Regions from separate parts of the Buttiauxella gaviniae genome, predicted to be linked through region 1. Evidence: predicted binding sites of a transcription regulator. Region 1 holds the regulator's gene; each other region holds the start of a gene.
The links. The regulator CRP, encoded in region 1, controls carbon source genes, mostly activating them, when cyclic AMP is high. The targets are predictions, from matches to a motif close to ATGTGANNNNNNTCACAT.

Region 1 (2,205 bases):
TAATGGACTCCGTAGTACGCTCGATGGACGATTACATCAACTACATCACCCCGCAGTTTTCCCGCACGCATATAAACTTCCAGCGCGTTCCAACGGTTGATACCTCTAACCCATTTGCAGCTCGTGGCATTCCATCGCTGGATGAGAGTTTTGTTGTGATTCATTTCCGCGGTCTGGATGACATCGACTTTCCGTATCTGCTCGCTATGTTGCAGGGCTCATTTATTTCACACATCAATACATTAGTGGTGCCGGGCGGCAAAATGGGGCTGGCAATGGAATTGATTATGACGCCGTTGGTTAAGCGTCTGGCAGAAGGTCGAAATATCAATAATCAGGGCGGCTAAGTACCGCCCCGCAATCACCGACTAGCCTTCAATGACTTCATAGCTGTGGGTGATGCTTACTGCTTTCTCCAGCATCAATGCAACAGAGCAGTATTTCTCAGCAGACAAATCCACCGCGCGGGAAACCGCGTTATCTTTCAAATCGATGCCCGTCACGATGAAATGCAGATTGATATGCGTAAACAGACGCGGTGCCTCTTCGCGGCGCTCGGAGGTCAGTTTAACTTCGCAATCCGTCACGTTATAACGACCTTTTTGCAAAATAGAAACCACGTCGATTGCGCTACAGCCCCCCGCGGCCATCAGCACCATTTCCATCGGACTCGGCGCTTTATCGCCAGAATTACCGTCCATCAAAATCTGGTGTCCTGAAGCGGACTCTCCAAGAAAGGTTAACCCTTCAACCCACTTCACACGTGCTTGCATGTTGCTTCCCCCGTTGAAAAAATTACCTTCCAGAGTACGCGGAAGGAGCAAAACTGGCAACGGAAGGCGACCTGCGTCAAGCTGAAACGAGACAATAGGAGACACTTGCCAAAAGCTATGCTAAAACAATCCAGATGCTACATCGATACATTGACGTTATGTATGTATGCAGAGGACATCACTAATTACAGGCAGCAAGAATGACTTGCATGCCATCTCCCCAAGGTGGGGAATATTCTAATACTTGCAACGCCAGACAGGATGTTTAGCGTCTTGTCGTTGGTAGCCAGTTATAAAACAGAGGATAACCGCGCATGGTGCTTGGCAAACCGCAAACAGACCCGACTCTCGAATGGTTCTTGTCTCATTGCCATATTCATAAGTATCCATCGAAGAGCACACTGATTCACCAGGGTGAAAAAGCAGAGACGCTGTATTACATCGTCAAGGGCTCTGTGGCTGTTCTGATTAAAGATGAAGAGGGCAAGGAGATGATCCTCTCTTATCTGAATCAGGGCGATTTCATCGGCGAGTTAGGGCTGTTCGAAGAAGGTCAGGAGCGTAGTGCCTGGGTTCGTGCTAAGAGCGCTTGTGAAGTGGCTGAAATTTCATATAAAAAATTCCGCCAGCTGATTCAGGTCAACCCAGACATTCTGATGCGCCTGTCTTCGCAGATGGCACGCCGTCTGCAAGTGACATCTGAGAAAGTCGGTAATCTGGCGTTCCTGGATGTGACGGGCCGTATCGCGCAGACACTGCTGAACCTCGCAAAACAACCTGATGCAATGACCCACCCGGACGGTATGCAGATTAAAATTACCCGTCAGGAAATTGGTCAGATCGTCGGTTGCTCACGTGAGACCGTAGGCCGTATCCTAAAAATGCTGGAAGATCAAAACCTGATCTCCGCTCACGGTAAAACGATCGTCGTTTACGGCACTCGTTAATCTCCTGCTTGAAAAATGGCGTATCGCTTCGGTAATACGCCTTTTTTATTTTTAAAATTCACTTATACCCGAGTAATTGAAGCTGCAGCAAGGCAGCAAGTGAGTTCATCCCGATGAGCTTACTAAAGTAAGTGATTCGGGTGAATGAACGCAGCTAACGCCGCTGCAGCTTCAAGTAAGAAGGGTATATGTGGCGCAGACTGATCTACCATCCCGAAGTCAACTATGCACTGCGACAAACGCTGGTGTTATGTCTTCCCGTGGCGGTAGGTTTGCTCTTTGGCGATTTGCAATCTGGGCTGCTTTTCTCGTTAGTCCCCGCCTGCTGTAATATTGCCGGTCTGGATACACCCCATAAACGCTTCTTCAAACGCCTGATTATTGGCGGCAGCCTTTTTGCTTTCAGCAGTTTGATCATGCAGCTTTTACTGCTGTATACCGCCGTACCGCTGCCTCTGATTCTTATGGTGATGGCGCTCCTGTTG
Region 2 (2,205 bases), 1.9 Mb from region 1:
ATTGCACGTTTCAGAGGAGCATCAGTTTGCAGACCCACGATAGTTTCGAGGGACTTGTTGATGTAACCAGCATCATGAGAGGTGATGGTGGAAGCGAGGTCAGTGTCGAAATCAACAGGCGCGTGAGTGCGGTTTTCCTGTTTAACACCTTCCATGACGCTGTCCCACAGAGTGGTAGTTGCTTCGGTAGCACCTGCCAGGAAGGATTCGTCGCCCTCGTAAGGGGTGTAGTTTTTCTGAATAAAGTCACGCACGTTGACTTCATTCTGCCATTCGCCTTTGGCAAAACCTTCCCAGGCTGTGGCTAACTTCTCATTAAGCTCGGACATTTAACACCTACCTTCTAATGTGGATTTCTTATTCCCTACGCCGTGGTTAGCACTTAGTGCTTATCGCCACCGCGCAGATAAATTACCCAGTACGTCAACCCAACCAGTAAACCACCGCCGATAATGTTCCCGATTGTCACAGGAATCAGGTTGTCAGTGATGAAGTTCAACACGGTCAAGTGTGTGAAATTGTCCGGAGACGACCCAACTGCGGTCCAGAATTCCGGGCTTGCAAAGTTGCGTACTACAATACCCATAGGGATCATAAACATATTTGCAATGCTGTGTTCAAAACCACAAGCAACAAACATGGCGACCGGGAGGATCATAGCAAACATCTTGTCCATCAAACTGCGACCAGAGTAGCTCATCCAGACGGCCAGACAGACCATCAGGTTAGCTAAAATACCGAGGCACACAGCTTCAATAAAGGTGTGATGCATTTTGTGGTCTGCGGTTTGTAAAACATTCAGACCCCACGCACCGTTCGCTGTCATATACATGCCCGACAGCCAAATCAGCAACACAAAGAGCAGTGCGCCAACCAAGTTACCAACGTAAACGTTGATCCAGTTTTTGGCGAGCTGTCCCCATGTAATACGGCCACTGGCTTTAGCGACAACAATCAACACCGTTGAGGTGAAGAGGTCTGCACCGCAAATGACACAAAGGATAAGCCCTAAGGAGAAGCAAGTCCCGCCAATCAGTTTCGCAATCCCAAAGGGAATGGTTGCAGTACCTGTAGTGGCAGTGATGTAAAAGACAAAGGCAATCGAGATGAACATGCCCGCAGTGATCGCTAAATAAAACGTGGTCAGCGGGTGTTTTGTTGCTTTATAGACGCCAGCATCTTCGGCGACTTTCGCCATAGCAGCGGGGAGCAATAGATCAAAAGGGTTGTCAGCTTTCACACTAACTCTCTCTTATTTAATTCGGCGAGGAGATACTAACAAAGCATTATAGAGTAAAATTTGATATGGATCATATCTCGCCAAGCTTATAGGCCTGAAAAAAGAAGGTGTTTATTCGTTTTTCAGTTCAAGTTGTTGATTGTAATGATAAAAATAAAGTTTAAAATTTATAATGTAATTTGATATTTAGCCTCTCAGCATCAGTGCCAGGTTAATTAGAATGGAGTATTTCAATAATTTGGCAACAATATTTGCAGTATAAAATAATAATATTTTCACTGATATTTAACTATTGAGTTACAAATGAAATTATTACGCTGCCAATAAAAACACGGGGCAATAAAAATCGCCCCGTAATATAGCGTAAACATTATAGTTTACGCACCTTTGAGTGATGTTTTGTTACTTTATTTCCAGAAAGCCGCTTTAGCTCGTTGCAGTTTTTCATAAGCTGCCAGCAGCGCCTGATGAGCCGGGAAAGCTTTAAGGTCACTGTCTACTGCTTGCAGGCCGTAGAATGGCGCTTCACCACTTAGCGCAGCACTGGCGGCCTCAACCGTTTCTGCACCGTACATGCGTACGAAGGCATTCAGATACTGCAGCGGCTGGCGATCTTCTTCCATCGCCAGCAACAGTAACGTTTGCAGGCAACGGTAGTAATTAGCACGCTCGGCGCTGAAAATAGACGCGTTAAACTCCATCGTCCATTCAGTCCAGATGAGTGCTTGCTCGGTATCACCGCCCGCCAACGCTAGCATGGCTTTCAATTCACCAATACGCAGCGTGTACCAACCATTGTCTTTGCCTGTTGCCAGACCAAGCAGTTCACGTACGCGGGTGAAATCATCGTGGCCTTCTTCATCTAATTGCGCGATGAGATCCAGATAGTCTTGCTTCTCCCACTCGCTCCCCGGCAGAGCCAGGATCGTGTCGCGAAGGTGATAACCCATATTGTTGTTAGCAAG
Region 3 (2,205 bases), 420 kb from region 1:
CGAATAGGGGAGTCGGCAAGAACAGGCGCCAGCGCGGGCAACAGCCAGGTTGCCAGACTGTCGGCGTTCACCGCGAGCGACAATAGCAGCGGCGTAGAACCGGTTTGTTCGTCACCCAGCCACTCTTCTTCAAGCAATTCAACCTGGCGTAATAACGCGAGAAGTTTTTGGCCTTGCTCGGTAGGACGAGGGGGAACCGTGCGCACTAACAATGGCTGGCCGAACATATTTTCCAGTTGCTTGATACGCTGTGAAACCGCTGATTGAGTAATGCAGAGCTTTTGTGCCGCGCGTTCAAATCCTCGTTCACGAATCACTGCATCCAGCGCCTGTAGCGTTCTATAGTCCGGGCGTTTCATTGTTATTAGCTAACTCCTGTTTTAGTTATGTCAGCACTATGACATAAATTTGCAGCCAATCCAGACTGAATCCATAAAGATCGGATGAGTGCGGCCATTGGCGAGGACTTTCTTATTAAGCATGCACTATAATGCGCGTCAGTTTTCACAGCACAGGCAAATAACCATGACGCAGGATGAACTGAAAAAAGCAGTCGGCTGGGCAGCACTACAATACGTGCAGCCGGGCACCATCGTGGGCGTAGGCACCGGCTCTACCGCCGCACACTTCATTGATGCCCTCGGAACGATCAAACATCAAATTGATGGTGCCGTTTCTAGCTCCGACGCTTCCACCGCAAAACTGAAAAGCCTTGGGATCACCGTTTACGATCTTAACGAAGTTGATTCTCTTGGGATCTACGTGGATGGTGCCGATGAGATCAACGGCCAGATGCAGATGATCAAAGGCGGCGGTGCTGCGTTGACGCGCGAGAAGATCATCGCGTCTGTCGCGGACAAATTTATTTGTATCGCCGACGCATCCAAACAGGTCGGTGTCCTGGGTAATTTCCCTCTGCCGGTGGAAGTGATTCCAATGGCGCGTAGCTGTGTGGCGCGTGAACTGGTCAAACTGGGCGGCCGCCCGGAATACCGCCAGGGCGTGGTGACTGATAACGGCAACATCATTCTGGATGTTTATGGCCTGAGCATTATCGATCCTATCGCGCTGGAAAATGCTATCAACGGCCTGCCAGGCGTGGTGACGGTTGGTTTGTTTGCTAACCGTGGTGCGGATGTGGCGTTGATTGGAACCGCCGATGGTGTGAAAACCATAGTGAAATGATCTGACCGGGGCGTGTCATGCGCCCCAAATAATGAATAAAAAATGACAAAATAATCTAACGGCAAATTTGGTGACATATGTCACATTCTTAACCAGCGCCTATTTTTCATTCCTGCTTTTCTCCTCTCCCTGGCATTTTATGCTGCCTGCCGCCGCTTATTCCTTTTTCAATAAGTTGACCGCGCAATCGTTTATATTGCCCCGCCCGTATTTTTTGATATTTTGGCAGAAGGGTGTCTTATCACACAGCACAACATCAGTTCTAAAAAATAGGGTCGGGAAATGGCAAAAGTATCACTGGATAAAGACAAAATTAAATTCCTGCTGGTGGAAGGCGTACACCAGAAAGCCGTGGATAACCTTCGCGCAGCAGGCTATACCAACATCGAATACCATAAAGGCGCGCTGGATAGCGATGCTTTGAAAGAGTCGATCCGTGATGCGCATTTCATCGGTCTGCGTTCCCGCACTAACCTAACTGAAGATATTCTGTCGGCGGCTGAAAAGCTGGTGGCCGTGGGCTGTTTCTGCATCGGCACTAACCAGGTTGACCTGGATGCTGCGGCAAAACGTGGCGTGCCCGTGTTTAATGCTCCGTTCTCTAACACGCGCTCCGTTGCTGAATTGGTCATTGGTCAACTGCTGCTGCTGCTGCGCGGCGTACCTGAAGCTAACGCGAAAGCACACCGTGGCGTGTGGAATAAACTGGCTGTCGGTTCGTATGAAGCGCGCGGTAAAAAGCTCGGTATTATTGGCTACGGCCATATCGGGACGCAGTTGGGGATTCTGGCTGAAGCGCTGGGGATGCACGTTTACTTCTACGATATCGAGAACAAACTGACGCTGGGCAATGCAACTCAGGTTCAGCATCTTTCTGACCTCCTTAACATGAGCGACGTTATCAGCCTGCATGTGCCTGAGAATGCTTCTACCAAGAACATGATCGGTGCAAATGAACTGGCACTGATGAAACCAGGCTCGCTGTTGATCAACTGCGCCCGTGGCACGGTGGTCGATATT

Region 2: the regulator CRP is predicted to act here: its motif matches at 1,299-1,316, upstream of focA (formate transporter FocA).
Region 3: the regulator CRP is predicted to act here: its motif matches at 1,254-1,271, upstream of serA (phosphoglycerate dehydrogenase).

Annotation. Positions count from the first base shown of each region.
Region 1 is NZ_JBFMVT010000002.1:1,536,296-1,538,500, forward strand. It holds gene AB1E22_RS07820 (phosphoribulokinase) at 1-347, shown strand, start outside; gene AB1E22_RS07825 (OsmC family protein) at 369-773, opposite strand; gene crp (cAMP-activated global transcriptional regulator CRP) at 1,088-1,720, shown strand; gene AB1E22_RS07835 (YccS/YhfK family putative transporter) at 1,909-2,205, shown strand, end outside.
Region 2 is NZ_JBFMVT010000002.1:3,429,715-3,431,919, forward strand. It holds gene pflB (formate C-acetyltransferase) at 1-329, opposite strand, end outside; gene focA (formate transporter FocA) at 383-1,240, opposite strand; gene ycaO (30S ribosomal protein S12 methylthiotransferase accessory factor YcaO) at 1,648-2,205, opposite strand, start outside.
Region 3 is NZ_JBFMVT010000002.1:1,115,096-1,117,300, reverse strand. It holds gene argP (DNA-binding transcriptional regulator ArgP) at 1-359, opposite strand, end outside; gene rpiA (ribose-5-phosphate isomerase RpiA) at 526-1,185, shown strand; gene serA (phosphoglycerate dehydrogenase) at 1,468-2,205, shown strand, end outside.